DNA from 2 places in the Streptomyces sp. NPDC006463 genome. Region 1 is predicted to be linked to the other one. Evidence: riboswitches for the same ligand, from Rfam matches in the RefSeq annotation. Region 1 holds a riboswitch; the other holds the start of a gene.
What was found. Region 1 has a riboswitch for cobalamin ahead of ACFYOB_RS30990 (energy-coupling factor ABC transporter permease). Riboswitches for the same ligand answer to the same signal wherever they lie in the genome.
Positions count from the first base shown of each region.

Region 1 (7,330 bases):
CGGGTCGAAGTTGGCCCCCTCCAGCAGGACGAGGACGAGCTCACCCTCCTTCACCAGGACGTCGCCGACCTGGATGTCCGCCAGGGCGATGCGCGGCAGGCCGTCGCCCACCGACAGGTTCCAGCGCAGCAGCTCGTCGACCGCCTTGCCCATGCGCTCCGGGTGCTCGCGCAGGTACCCGACGAGCTCCGGCTTCTGGAGCAGCGCCAGGACCGCGAGGACCAGGAACGCGGAGGTGGAGACCGCGCCCGCGCCGAAGAGCGAGACGGCGACCGTCGCGAACATGTCGTCGGTCAGGTGCGCCGACTCCGGGTCCGCCTCCTTCAGCGAGGCGAACCTGCCGAGGAGCCCCGTACGCTCCTCGGCGGGCAGCGCGAGCTGGACGTTCAGCTGCTCGGCGAAGTAGCCCACGTCCTTGTACCAGTTGAGGGCCGAGTCGGCGAACGGCTCGCGCGCGGTCATGAACGCGACGTCCAGTCCCGACATCAGCCGCCGCCAGTCCTCGAAGGGGACCCCGAGGACGGCGCAGTGCAGTGCCGCCGAGAAGGGGTCGGCGAACCCCGCCCGGAGGTCGGCCGGACCACCCTCGGCGACCAGCTGGTCGATCAGCTCGCCCGCCTTGGCGCGCAGCCAGTCCTGGAGCCCCTTCTGGCGCGGGTTGAGCGCCTTCATGACGGCGTTGCGCAGGCCCGCGCTGTTGATGTTGCCCATGTTGTTGACGACCTCGGGCGGGATCGTCAGCGCGTACTGGCGCGGGACTCCGGCGTTCGCCGTGTCCTTGAGGCTGAACCGCTCGTCCTCCAGCACCTGCTTGGCGAGCGCATAGCTGCTCACCAGCCAGGCCGGGTCCCCGGTGAGGGTGCGTACCTTCGCCACCGGGGCCTTCTCGCGGAGCCACGTGCACTCCTCGGGGAGCACGTCACCGCGCCGCGAGAGCGGGAAGTCGAGGAGCGGCTGCTCCTGGGTCTGCGGGCCCTCAAGCTGCTCGACGCTCATCGACGTTCCTTTCGGTCGGTACGTGGTTCGTGTCCGCCTCGGGCCGGACGACGGCGTACGCCTGGTTGCGGGTGGCGCGCAGGCCCCCGCCGCGCGCGAAGAGGACATCCGTCAGCGGCATCTTGACGTGGTACGCCGCCACCGAGGACGGCACGTCGAGAATGCTCGGGGTGTCCACGAAGAACGGCAGCTCGGCCGCCATGTAATCGAAACAGACCTGCAACTGCTCGGCTGTGATGGATTCACCTTCCGGCAACTTGGAGCCGACAAAATGCAAGGCCATCTTCTCGCAGCCCTTGCGGAATTCGTCGTCGGTCTCCAGGAAATGCAGCACGCGCCGGTGCAGTAGTTGGTAGACCGGGTTCTCCTGGAACTCCGAAAGCGCCCGCACGCGGATTTCTGCCTGAGGTGGTCCTGATTCCTCCACGCCCTTCAGGATTCGCCGCCGCACCGCCTTTATCTCCTTCGTGGCGCGCTTCTCCGCATGCTCCTGGGTGTAGCCGAAGGCGGCGAACATCCGGTCCACGTGGAGGTCTGCGTAAACGAAGTCGACCTGCGCGAAGCGGGTCGTGGCCCACCGGGCGAGACGGGTGATGCGCTCGGAGCTGAAGTAGCTGTTTCCGGGACTCACCCCGATGAGCACATGGTCGCCGTCTTCCCAGATATGGCGGCAGGTAGGTGTGAAGGGCAGAACTTCGAATGATGCGTCAGCTGTGATCGTCACCTGTGTGATCGCCCTTGTTGCCGCATGTCCCTGGGAGCCCTGTGCTCCTGGTGTGGCGGCAATGTCGGTACGTTATGCCGTGGTGCCGGAGCGTGACAAGTCCGGGCCGGATTTATTGGCCGGAATTGTTGCTTCCGCTTTACGGGTGAGTAATTGAATATCTATCTGCCGCCCGAACGGGACCCGGAGCGGAGGCCGGCGCCGCGGGCCGCTACCCTGAGCCGGTCAACAAGCACCGAGAAAGGGTGGACCCAGTGGCGGACATCGAGAGCGCACGGGCGACGTTCAACAAGTTCGACGTGAACGGTGACGGCTTCGTCACGGCCGACGAGTACAGCGCGGCCATGAAGGCGATGGGCGACGCGTACGTCACCGGCGCGGTCGCGGACGCCGTGCTCGCCGCCAAGGACGCCAACGGCGACGGCCTGCTGAGCTTCGACGAGTTCTGGGCCGCCCTGAACAAGTAGGTCTGCGCGAAGCGGGTTCCCGCGCAGCAGGCCTCAGCGCCGCCCCCGCCCGCTCGCCGGGCGGGGGCGCGGTCATGCCGTGCCGCCGCCCGGGGGCGTCATGTCCTCCACCTCGGTGAGGGCCTCCTGGAGCCAGTGCAGCCAGAACGTCTCCAGGGCGATCCCGCCGTGCAGGACGAGCCGGCGCAGCCGGTCCTCCACGGCGTCCCGCTCCGGCGGGAAGTCCTTCTCCTCGATGGCCTGGTACTGGGCCAGCTGCCGCTGGTGCAGCTCCAGGTGGCGCCGCAGCTCCGGACCGAGCCCCTGCGGCCCGACCACCCCCGCCGCGCGGATGCGCAGCAGCAGGGGGTCGCGCATCGGCTTCGGGTCCTGGCTCTCGCCGACCCACCGCGCGAGCTCCGCGCCGCCCGCGGGCAGGACCTCGTACTCCTTCTTCTGCCCCCGCACGGGAACCTCGCTCGGCAGCTCCCGGATCAGTCCGGACTCCTCCAGCCTGCCGAGCTCGCGGTAGATCTGCTGGTGCGTCGCCGACCAGAAGAACCCGATCGACTTGTCGAACCGCCGGGTCAGCTCCAGCCCGGACGAGGGCTTCTCGAGCAGGGCGGTGAGGATGGCGTGCGGCAGCGACATGACGCCATCCTAGGTTTGCGGCCGCTCCGGCCGGTCTGCGGACGGCAAGGCGGACAGCGCATCAGGGGTCCGGGGACCCGGGACGCCCCCGGGCAGCAGGCCATGGGCGCGCAGGAAGGCCGTCACCGCCGGCGACCAGGCCTGGCGCAGGCCCGCCTCGGCGAGCAGGGCCGGATCCGAGAGCAGCGTCTGGGCCGCGCCCACCCGGATGCCCGACGGGGTCAGGACCGCGGCGTCGTCGGCCCACCGTACGGCCAGGTCCACGTCGTGGGTGGCCATCACCACCGTGGTTCCCGAGGCGCGCAGCCCCGCCAGGACGTCCAGCAGCCGCTCCTGGCCGTCCGGGTCGAGCCCGGCGGTCGGCTCGTCCAGGATCAGCACCCGCGGAGCCATCGCCACCGCGCCCGCGATCGCCGCGCGCTTGCGCTGCCCGTACGAGAGGAGGTGGGTCGGCCGGTCCCGCAGCCCCCTGATGTCCAGCGCGGCGAGCGCGGAGTCGACCCGCTCGCGGACCTCCCTCACCGGCAGGCCCAGGTTCATCGGGCCGAAGGAGACGTCCTGTTCCACCGACGCCGCGAACAGCTGGTCGTCCGGGTCCTGCACGACCAGCTGGACCGCCGTCCGCAGCCGGGTCAGGCCGGCGCGGTCGTACGAGACCGCCGCGCCGTCCAGGCACAGCTCGCCCGACCCCGGCCGTAGGCCGCCGCTCAGCAGCCGCATCAGCGTGGTCTTGCCGCTGCCGTTGCGGCCCAGCAGGACCAGCGCCCGGCCCTCGGCGATCCCGAAGTCGACTCCGCGGAGCACGGCGGGCCCGTCCTCGTACGCGTAGCCCGCGCCCACCAGTTCCACCAACGGCCTCACAGGTACAACTCCTTCAGTACGAGGGTCACGGCGGTCAGGCCGGTCAGCAGTGCGGCGCAGGCGGTCAGGAACCGCCAGGACAGCGTCGCCTCGGGGACGAGCACGCGCAGCGCGCCGTCGTAGCCGCGCCCGGCCAGGCCCGACTGGAGCCGCGCCGCACGGTCGAAGGCCCGTACGAACGAGGTCGCGGCGAGACCGCCCACCGAACGCCATGCCGCCGCCCGGCCGGTGGTGCCGAGCCGGGCCGCCTGGGCCTGCCGGATCCGGGAGAGGGAGTCCAGCAGCAGGAACCCGATCCGGTACATGACCAGGGCCACGTCCACCACCGGAGCCGGCACCCCCGCCCGGACCAGCCGCGGCAGCACGTCCGAGACCGGGGTGGTGAACGCGAACAGCAGCACACCGAGCGAGGCCGCCGAGGTGCGCAGCAGCAGCTCCGCGGCGTGCCGGGGGCCGTCCGGGGCCAGCGAGACGAACCCGCCGGGCCCGCCGACGGCGAACAGCAGCGGCAGCGCCCCCGTGACGCAGAAGCCGAGCGGGATCCGGAAGGCCCGCCACAGCTGCCGCCCGGCCACCCCGGCGGGGCCGAGGAGCACGGCGAGGGTGGCCGCGGCGACCAGCGGACCGCCGGGCCACGGCGGCAGGCACACCGCGGTGACCGTCAGCCCGATCCCCAGCAGGGCCTTCTCCAGCGGGTGGCGATGGCGCCAGCGGCTGCTGTGCGCCGCCGCGTCGATCGGCAGCACCGGCTACGACTCCGTGGCGGACGCGGACGCGGACGCGGCGGCCGCTGCCGCCGCACCCTGGCGGCGCCCCTTGCGGACGCCGAAGTAGTACGCGAGCACGCCCGCCCCCAGCGCCGCCTGGAGGGCGAACAGCGCCGACTCGATCTCCGCGGACGGGGGTTCGTACAGCGGCGAGAACCAGGGCTCGTAGTCCGGCTTCAGCTCGGTGATCGCCGCCTCCGCCTGCCCGTCGGCGCCGCTGAACGGTTCCTCCTTGCCCTCGCCCAGGCCCAGCGCGAGCGGGAGCACGGCCAGCGCCGCCACCAGGAGCAGCAGCAGGGTGTTGATCTTCGCGTTCCTGGTCATCAGGCCGACGCCTCCTGCTTCGTCCCGGATCCGGTGAGCTTCGCGACGCCGAGCCGGACCAGGTCCGACTTGCTGGACTGCATCAGCAGCCGCATCACGAGTACCGTCAGCAGCCCCTCGCTGACCGCGAGCGGGATCTGGGTGAGCGCGAAGATGCCGGCGAACTTCTCCAGCGCGCCCAGGAATCCGGTGCCCTCGTCGGGGAAGGCCAGCGCCAGCTGGACGGAGGTCACGCAGTAGGTGACCAGGTCGGCGAAGAAGGCGCCGAAGAACACGGTCACCATCAGCGGCAGGCCCGCCTTCCGCAGCAGCCGGTAGACGCCGTAGCCCGCCCAGGGTCCGGCGATCGCCATGGAGAACACGTTGGCGCCGAGGGTGGTGAGCCCGCCGTGCGCCAGCAGCAGCGCCTGGAAGAGCAGGGTGATCGTGCCGAGCACCGCCATGATCGGCGGCCGGAAGAGGATGGCCCCGAGTCCGGTACCGGTCGGGTGGGAGCAACTGCCCGTCACGGAAGGGATCTTCAGGGCGGACAGGACGAACGTGAACGCTCCGGATGCTCCGAGCAGCAGCGTGCTCTCCGGATTGGCCTTCACCTCGCGGGTGAGGGCGCGTACTCCGTGTACGACAAAGGGAGCGGACGCGGCGCCCCAGGCGACCGCGTGCAACGGGGGCAGAAACCCCTCGGCTATATGCATGAGTGGGGAAGACCTCTCCAGCACCTCGTGGATGGACAGCGCGCCCCGGCCGGTCTCCTGGCTCACGGGTACTGATGCCCGGACTCCGCCTTCCCGGGGCCGTGCGGTTTCCCGCGCGGGCCCAGTGGCTTCCGTAGGAGTGGAGCCGGACTTCCCGATCACAGTGGCGAGGGCCGCACCGGTTTCGCACCGGTTTCCCGAACACCAAGGCCCATTGACCCTAGTCGGCCGCGCGGAGAGGTGACAAACCGCTCCGAACACCACCAGGCGGTGCCCGGAGTACGGCAGGTGGCCCAGCCCGCCGGGCGCACGGGGGAGCGGCCTGGTGAAGTGGAGGGCGCAGTGCGGTACACGTTCCCCCACCAGGGCGGTACGCGAGCCCTGCTCGCTCCTGCCGCGTGAAGGAGACAGAACGATGGCGGAGGCGGGAGAGACGTACGGGGACCTGCGGGCCCTGGTGATCAACTGCACGCTCAAGCGGTCGCCGGAACGCAGCCACACGGAGGGTCTGATCGACCTCAGCCGCGGCATCATGGAACGCCAGGGCGTCCAGGTCGAGGTCGTGCGGGCGGTGGACCTCGACATCGCCACGGGTGTGTGGCCGGACATGACCGAGCACGGCTGGGAGACGGACGAGTGGCCGGTCGTCTACAGCAAGGTGATGGGCGCCGACATGCTGACGCTGGCCGGGCCGGTGTGGCTGGGTGACAACTCCTCGGTCATGAAGCAGGTCGTCGAACGTCTCTACGCGTGTTCTTCGATCCTGAACGAGGCCGGCCAGTACGCCTACTACGGCCGCGTGGGCGGGTGTCTGATCACGGGCAACGAGGACGGTGCGAAGCACTGCGCGATGAACGTGCTGTACAGCCTGCAGCACCTCGGGTACGTGATCCCGCCGCAGGCGGACGCGGGCTGGGTGGGGGAGGCCGGCCCCGGTCCCTCGTACCTCGACCCCGGTTCGGGCGGTCCCCAGAACGACTTCACCAACCGCAACACCACCTTCATGACCTGGAACATGCTCCACATGGCGAGGATGCTGAAGGACGCCGGCGGCATCCCCGCCCACGGCAATCAGCGCTCGGAGTGGGACGCGGGGTGCCGCTTCGACTTCGAGAACCCCGAGCACAGGTGAGGGACGGTCCGGCAGGCACCCGGGCACGTACCTCCGGGATCCACGGAGGGGAGGGCGGCTCAGATCGACCGCGAGCGATTCATGAGAACGCTGACGTTCTGGCTGCGTCCGGCATTCGCGCTTCGCGTGGTGAACCGATTCCAGAGAATCGCGGGGTTCGATCGCTCGATGGCGCTGGCTTCCAGCATGCTGACCACGATGGTCTCCCTCGCGATCCTCTGCGGTGCCGTTCTGGCCGGCATCGGTGACAAGGACGTCGCCGACCGGATCATCGAACGGTACGGCCTCACGGGGGCCGGAGCCGATGCGGTGCGGCAGATCTTCTCCTCGGCCGCCGACACGAGCGTCGGCGTCCTCGGGGCCCTGTTCCTGCTGATCTCCACGCTGAGCTTCGCGCGGGCGGTGCAGCGGTTGTTCGAGCAGACGTGGCAGCTGAGGCCCCTGAGCGTGCGCAACACAGTGAACGACGCGAAGTGGGCCCTCGTCTTCGTGCTCTACGTGCCGCTGAGCGGCTGGCTCGTCGCCGTCACCGGCCGCGGACACCTCACGCTGGCGGTGAGCCTGCTCGAAGCGTTGCTGACCGGGCTCTTCCTCATCTGGGGCGGCTGGATCCTCTCGGCGAAAAGGATCGCCTGGCGTGATCTCCTGCCGTTCGGAGTCGTCGCGTCCGTCTCGACGGCGATCTATTTCGTGGCCGCGGAGCTCTATCTGCCGCGCCTGTTCAACTCCTACGC
Region 1 is NZ_JBIAHP010000021.1:60,477-67,806, forward strand. It holds gene ACFYOB_RS30955 (cytochrome P450) at 1-996, opposite strand, end outside; gene ACFYOB_RS30960 (tRNA-dependent cyclodipeptide synthase) at 977-1,720, opposite strand; gene ACFYOB_RS30965 (EF-hand domain-containing protein) at 1,975-2,187, shown strand; gene ACFYOB_RS30970 (PadR family transcriptional regulator) at 2,260-2,817, opposite strand; gene ACFYOB_RS30975 (ATP-binding cassette domain-containing protein) at 2,827-3,678, opposite strand; gene cbiQ (cobalt ECF transporter T component CbiQ) at 3,675-4,424, opposite strand; gene ACFYOB_RS30985 (energy-coupling factor ABC transporter substrate-binding protein) at 4,428-4,769, opposite strand; gene ACFYOB_RS30990 (energy-coupling factor ABC transporter permease) at 4,769-5,464, opposite strand; cobalamin riboswitch at 5,494-5,712, opposite strand; gene ACFYOB_RS30995 (flavodoxin family protein) at 5,880-6,596, shown strand; gene ACFYOB_RS31000 (hypothetical protein) at 6,765-7,330, shown strand, end outside.

Region 2 (7,330 bases), on a different contig from region 1:
TGCGCGGCACCGGCTACTTCGCGCGCTGCCTGCAGCACGAGACCGACCACCTGTACGGGTACCTGTACATCGACCGGCTCTCGAAGCGGGACCGCAAGGACGCCCTGCGGCAGATGGAAGAGGGCACCCCGCGCTACGAGACCGTCCCGAACGACTGACTCTCGCGGCGTACGCACGCGCGCACGCGCACCTACGGCAGGACCCCGCTCGGGAATCGGAGCGGGGTCCTGCCGTAGGTGCGCATGGTTCTGGACTAGCGCTGGGCGGAGCCCCACCCGCTGTCGGCGGGAGCGGGGTTACGCGCGGCGTCGGCCGGAGCCGCGCCCCAGCCGCTGTCGACTGGTGCGAAGCCCCAGCCGCTGTCCGCGGAAGCGGCCTGGGCCGCGCCGCCTACGAGCAGAACGGCGAACGCGGCGGCGGTGAGGATGCGGGCGGAACGGGACATGGAAGGCCCCCCTGGGCAGTGGTGAGCGGCGCGCGGCCGGACGCTGTGCGGGCGCGGCCAGGCCAGGCCTCATCACCGTACGATACCGCCTGACTACACACGGACTTGGTTTGGGCCAAAGGTTCCCTGCTTCTCGGCCAGAGCGCACCGGTCAGGCCACGGCCCGCGGCCCCCGGAAGGTGCGCCTGAACGCGTTCGGTGTGGTGCCGAGCGTCCGCAGGAAGTGGTGGCGCAGGGCGGCCGCGTTGCCGAAGCCGCAGCGGCCCGCGATCGCGTCGACGGTCTCGTCGGTGGACTCCAGCAACTCCTGGGCCAGCAGGACCCGCTGGCGGAGCACCCACTGGTACGGGGTGGTGCCGGTCTCCTGGAGGAAGCGGCGGGCGAAGGTGCGCGGCGACATGTGCGCGCGCTCCGCGAGCTGCTCGACGGTGATCTCGCCGTCCAGGTGGCGGGCCATCCACCCGATCACCTCGCCCACCGTGTCGCAGGCCGTGCGGGGGAGCGGGCGCCGGATGAACTGCGCCTGCCCGCCGTCCCGGTGCGGTGGTACGACCATCCGCCTCGCGATCGTGTTGGCCACCTCGGCGCCCTGCTCCTGCCGGACCACGTGCAGGCAGGCGTCGACGCCCGAGGCGGTGCCCGCCGAGGTGATCACCTGGCCCTCGTCCACGTACAGCACGTCGGGGTCGACCAGGGCGCGCGGGTAACGGCGCGTCAGGGTCGGGGCGTGCATCCAGTGGGTGGTGCAGCGGCGGCCGTCGAGCAGGCCGGCCGCGCCCAGCATGAAGGCCCCGTTGCACACGCTCAGCACCCGCGCCCCGCGGTCCACGGCCCGGCGCAGGGCCGCCAGCAGCGGCTCGGGGTACTCGCGGGTCGTGGCCCGGCGGTCGGCCGGCACGCAGATCAGGTCCGCGCTCTCCAGTCGCTCCAGGCCGTACGGGACGACGATGTCGAAATGCCCGCCGCCGGTCGGGGAGCGCCGGTCCTGCGCCGCGCACACGGCGAAGTCGTACACCGGCAGTCCCATGTCGCTGCGGTCGATTCCGAAGACTTCGCAGAAGATCCCAAGCTCGAACGGGGCGACACCGTCGACGAGAGCCACGGCCACGTTGGTCAGCATGGCCCCAGTGTGGCAGTAATTCGCTCTTTGATGACAGTCCTGCCACTCGTCGATCATGGCCGAACAGGCGGACAGTGGAGGTATGAGTACTTCTCTGGACTACCTCGCCGTCCTGGTCATCGCCGCCGTCCTGCTCGGGCCGAGCCTGTACGGGGCGCGCGGCGACCGGCGGATCGACCGGCAGCTGCGGGCCGCCGCGACCCGGCTGGTGTGGCTGCCCCGCCAGCGGGCGGGCGGTCTGCCGCCCACTCCGCGCCGGCGCGGCATCCGGTTCCTCACCTGGCGCCGGGGACGCATGGCCCACTGAGGCCCGGCCCCCGGACGCGAGGAGCCGGAACGCGGTCGTCCTTCGCGTTCCGGCTCCGGGCGCACATGCGCGGACGGGCTAGAAGTCCTCGTCCAGGTCGACCGTGCCCTCGACCGCGACCTGGTAGGCGGACGGACGGCGCTCGAAGAAGTTCGTCAGCTCCTGGACGCCCTGCAGCTCCATGAAGGAGAACGGGTTCTGCGAGCCGTAGACCGGCGGGAAGCCGAGGCGGACCAGTCGCTGGTCCGCGACGCACTCCAGGTACTCGCGCATCGACTCGGTGTTCATGCCGGGCAGGCCGTCGCCGCACAGGTCCCGGCCGAACTGAAGCTCCGCCTCCACGGCCTCCTTCAGCATGTCGGTGACCTGCTGCTGGAGCGCGTCGTCGAAGAGCTCCGGCTCCTCCTTGCGGACCGTGTCCACGACCTCGAAGGCGAAGTTCATGTGCATGGTCTCGTCGCGGAACACCCAGTTGGTGCCCGTGGCCAGGCCGTGCAGCAGGCCGCGGCTGCGGAACCAGTACACGTACGCGAAGGCGCCGTAGAAGAACAGGCCCTCGATGCACGCCGCGAAGCAGATCAGGTTCAGCAGGAAGCGGCGCCGGTCGGCGGCCGTCTCCAGGCGCTCGATCTTCTCGACCGAGTCCATCCACTTGAAGCAGAACTGCGCCTTCTCGCGGATCGACGGGATCTCCTCGACCGCGTCGAAGGCGGCCGCGCGGTCGTCCGGATCGGGCAGGTAGGTGTCGAGCAGCGTCAGGTAGAACTGGACGTGCACGGCCTCCTCGAACAGCTGGCGCGACAGGTACAGGCGCGCCTCCGGGGAGTTGATGTGCTTGTAGAGCGTCAGCACCAGGTTGTTGGAGACGATCGAGTCGCCGGTCGCGAAGAACGCGACCAGCCGGCCGATCATGTGCTGCTCGGCGGGCGTCAGCTTCGCCAGGTCCGCGACGTCCGAGTGGAGGTCGACCTCCTCGACGGTCCAGGTGTTCTTGATCGCGTCGCGGTAGCGCTCGTAGAAGTCCGGGTAGCGCATGGGGCGGAGCGTGAGCTCGAAGCCCGGGTCCAGGAGGTTCTTGTGGTCGGTGGAGCTCATTACTGGCAGGCCTCGCAGGACTCGGGGTTCTCAAGGGAGCAGGCCAGGGCGTCGGCGTCGACGGCCTGCGGGAGCGGGGTGGCGGCGGCCGGGACGGCGGAACCGGACGCGGCGCGGGCGATCTTCGTCGCCGGGCGGGAACGCAGGTAGTACGTGGTCTTCAGACCCTGCTTCCAGGCGTACGCGTACATCGAGCTGAGCTTGCCGATGGTGGGCGTCTCCAGGAACAGGTTCAGCGACTGCGACTGGTCGAGGAACGGCGTACGGGCCGCCGCCATGTCGATCAGACCGCGCTGCGGGATCTCCCACGCCGTGCGGTACAGCTCGCGCACCTCGGCCGGGATCCAGCCGAAGCCCTGCACCGAGCCGCTGGACTCGCGCAGCGCCTCGCGGGTCTGGGCGTCCCACACGCCGAGCTGCTTCAGCTCGTCCACCAGGTAGGCGTTGACCTGGAGGAACTCGCCGCTCAGCGTCTCGCGCTTGAAGAGGTTGGAGACCTGCGGCTCGATGCACTCGTACACACCCGCGATCGAGGCGATCGTCGCGGTCGGGGCGATGGCCAGGAGCAGCGAGTTGCGCATGCCGGTCTGGGCGATACGCGCGCGCAGCGCGTCCCAGCGCTCCGGCCAGTTCAGCTCGACGGCGGAGCCGTAGTGATCGGGGTGCAGGACGCCGCGGGCGGTGCGGGTCTTGTCCCAGGCGGGCAGCGGGCCGCTGCGCTCGGCGAGGTCGCAGGAGGCCTCGTACGCGGCTAGCATGATCCGCTCGGAGAGCTTGGTGGACAGGGCCTTCGCCTCGGGGGAGTCGAAGGGCATCCGCAGCTTGAAGAAGACGTCCTGGAGGCCCATCGCACCCAGACCCACCGGGCGCCAGCGGGCATTGGAGCGGCCGGCCTGCTCGGTCGGGTAGAAGTTGATGTCCACCACGCGGTCGAGGAAGGTCACGGCGGTGCGGACGGTCTCGTCCAGCCGCTCCCAGTCGATCTCCCCGTCCACGACGAAGGCGCCCATGTTGACCGAGCCGAGGTTGCAGACGGCCGTCTCGCCGTCGTTGGTGACCTCGATGATCTCGGTGCACAGGTTCGAGGAGTGGACGACCGAGCCCGGCTCGGCGGTCTGGTTCGCCGTGCGGTTGGAGGCGTCCTTGAAGGTCATCCAGCCCTGGCCGGTCTGCGCGAGGGTGCGCATCATCCGGCCGTACAGGTCGCGGGCGGGCATGGTCTTGCGGGCCAGGCCCGACTCCTCGGCCTTGCGGTAGGCGGCGTCGAACTCGTCGCCCCACAGGTCCACCAGCTCGGGTACGTCGGCCGGCGAGAACAGCGACCAGTCGGCGTCGGCGTTCACGCGGCGCATGAACTCGTCCGGCACCCAGTGGGCGAGGTTCAGGTTGTGCGTACGGCGCTGGTCCTCACCGGTGTTGTCGCGGAGCTCCAGGAACTCCTCGATGTCCGCGTGCCAGGTCTCCAGGTAGACGGCGGCGGCGCCCTTGCGGCGGCCGCCCTGGTTCACGGCGGCGACGGAGGCGTCGAGGGTCTTCAGGAACGGCACGATGCCGTTGGAGTGGCCGTTGGTGCCGCGGATCAGCGAACCGCGGGCGCGGATGCGGGAGTACGACAGACCGATGCCGCCGGCGTGCTTGGAGAGGCGCGCGACCTGGTGGTAGCGGTCGTAGATCGAGTCGAGCTCGTCCAGCGGGGAGTCCAGCAGGTAGCAGGAGGACATCTGCGGGTGCCGGGTGCCGGAGTTGAAGAGCGTGGGGGAGGAGGGCAGGTAGTCGAGGCGGCTCATCAGCCGGTACAGCGAGGCCACTTCCTCGACGGCGCGCATGCTCTCGTCCTCCGCGAGGCCACAGGCCACGCGCAGCATGAAGAACTGCGGGGTCTCCACGACCTGGCGGGTGATCGGGTGGCGCAGCAGGTAGCGGCTGTGCAGGGTGCGCAGGCCGAAGAAGCCGAAGCGGTCGTCGGCGCCCTCGATGAGGGCGTGCTCCACCAGCGCGTCGAGGCGGCTCGCGTGGATGCGTACGAACTCGGCCGTGCGGTCGGCGATGAGCCCCTCGCGGTGCCCGACCGCGACCGACTCGGAGAAGGAGGTGGCGCCCTGGCCGGCGGCCTCGTCACGGACGGCGAGCGTCAGCAGCCGCGCGGCGAGGCGGGAGTAGGCCGGGTCCTCGGAGATGAGCCCCGCGGCGGCCTCGGTGGCCAGGGCGCGCAGTTCGGCCTCGTCGGCGGCGGAGCTGCGGCCGCGCAGCGCGGCGGCGGCGACCCGGCCCGGGTCCGTGTCGGGGAGGTCCGCCGTCAGTTCGGTGAGGGTACGCAGCAGCGTGGCCCCCGGGCCCTCGGTGTTGTCGCCAGAAGTGGACTCGGCGCGCGGTGCGGAAGGCGCGATGGTCACGGCGGGAGCTCTCCCTCGCTCGGCCCGGTCATCGGCGGGGCGGGGCGAGCGGGCGCATGCGGGCGTGCGGGAACGCGTAGGCCGCATGGCGTCCACCGGCCCAACCGCGAGACCCGGACGTATCGGCACCCGGTTCGGTCGAGCCGGGCGCGCTGTCGGCAGGTCCTCGGACTTGCGGATGCACTGATCGGTGCACTTCATACCGTTGCGGGACAGTTCCGGATTCGCACCGGATTCCCCTGCGGCGACAGCAGGCATGAGCATACATGTGGGGGCGGCCGGATGCGGCAGCCCCTACATGTTGTGTCGGCGTGGCTACAGCTTCAACCGATAAGTGAGCAACTCCAGGTCTTTGACGGGTGACCAGTCCCGCTCGGGAGTGCGTACGAAGCCCAGTCGCGCGTAGATCCGGTGGGCGCCGGCCATGGAGTGCTGGGTGGAGAGCACGAGCCCTGTCACGCCCTCGGTGGCCCGGGCCCGTTCGACGCACGCCCGCACCAGGGCCTCGCCGACGCCCTGGCCGCGAGCGTCGTGGGCCACGGCGAGCATCCGGAACTCGGCCTCGTCCGGACCGGCGATGTCGGCGAGCGGGCTGCCGGGCGGGGCGAATGTCACTCCGCCCAGGACCCGTCCGTCCCGTTCGGCGACGAGCACTTCGGCCTCGGCGGCCCGGCCGGCCACGTCGCGCAGCACGTGCAGGTATCCGTCGTCCTCGCCGAAGTCCAGGTGTCCGTCGGCGAGGTAGGCCCGGGCGGTGATCTCGCCGAGTTCCGCGTAGTCGTCCGGTACGGCTGTTCTGATCACGATGTCCATGCGGCCGAGTGTGCAGGAAGGGCGTCGAGCTACCCGACCCCGTCGGTATCACCCTGCAGACCGAGCCCCTCAAGGACTGGGTGCGCTGAGCACGTGGAAGGGGCCCCCGGTCACGACCGGGGGCCCCTTCACGCACCGCTCAGCAGCAGCGGAAGCCCTCGCGGGGGTCCGCCTCGCGCGCGTCCGTACGGGCCCGCTCGAACTCCCGGCGGCTCAGGACCTGCGCGTCCGGGTCGTGGGAGCGGGCGTGGGCCACGTACCGGTCGTACGCCGCCTCCCCCGAGAACTCCCGTACGTAGAACCGGGCCCGCGCCAGCACGTCGCGCAGGCTCGTACGGCCGCTCGTGGAGCCGCTCATGAGGACAGGGGCTCGTTGGCCCGGCCGCCGCCCGAGTCGAGGCCGGCCAGGGCGAGCTCCGCCCTCTCCTCGGCGGTCGGGATCAGGCCGGCCGGAGCGATGATCTTCGACTCGGTCCACGGGACCTCCGAGAGCTTCACGGACTCCGGGCTGCTGACGGCCTTGAAGCAGGTCCGGGCCGCGTCCGCCAGCACGATGAGGATGAGGATCGCGAACAGGGCCGACAGGGCGCCGTCCACCGTGGCGTTGGTGACCACGGTGTGCATGTCGTCCATGTTCTTGGCGGGCGGCAGGACCTTGCCCGCGTCGATCCCGGCCTGGTACTTGTCCCGCTGCGCGAAGAAGCCGACCTTCACGTCCTCGGAGAAGATCTTCTGGTAGCTCGCGGTGAGCGTGACCGCCACGTCCCACGCCAGCGGAACACCCGTCACCCAGGCCCACTTCAGCCGGCCGGACTTGACCAGCAGGGTGGTGCAGACGGCCAGGGCGACCGCCGCGAGCAGCTGGTTCGCGATCCCGAACAGCGGGAAGAGCTGGTTGATGCCGCCCAGCGGGTCCTTGATGCCGACCCAGAGGAAGTAGCCCCAGCCGAGGACGACGATGGCGCTCGCCAGCCAGACGCCCGGCTTCCAGCTGACGTCCTTGAAGGGCTTGTGCACGTTGCCGAGGGTGTCCTGGAGCATGAACCGGCCGACGCGGGTGCCCGCGTCGAGCGTGGTCAGGATGAACAGCGCCTCGAACATGATGGCGAAGTGGTACCAGAAGGCCTTCATCCCGGCGCCGCCGAGGACGGCCGAGA
Region 2 is NZ_JBIAHP010000025.1:76,258-83,587, reverse strand. It holds gene def (peptide deformylase) at 1-158, shown strand, start outside; gene ACFYOB_RS33830 (hypothetical protein) at 254-445, opposite strand; gene ACFYOB_RS33825 (helix-turn-helix domain-containing protein) at 597-1,565, opposite strand; gene ACFYOB_RS33820 (hypothetical protein) at 1,648-1,872, shown strand; gene ACFYOB_RS33815 (ribonucleotide-diphosphate reductase subunit beta) at 1,951-2,967, opposite strand; gene ACFYOB_RS33810 (ribonucleoside-diphosphate reductase subunit alpha) at 2,967-5,360, opposite strand; cobalamin riboswitch at 5,500-5,631, opposite strand; gene ACFYOB_RS33805 (GNAT family N-acetyltransferase) at 5,676-6,173, opposite strand; gene ACFYOB_RS33800 (YbdD/YjiX family protein) at 6,313-6,531, opposite strand; gene ACFYOB_RS33795 (carbon starvation CstA family protein) at 6,528-7,330, opposite strand, start outside.
Region 2: it holds a riboswitch for cobalamin, as region 1 does, so the genes downstream of both, ACFYOB_RS33810 (ribonucleoside-diphosphate reductase subunit alpha) here and ACFYOB_RS30990 (energy-coupling factor ABC transporter permease) in region 1, are expected to answer to the same signal.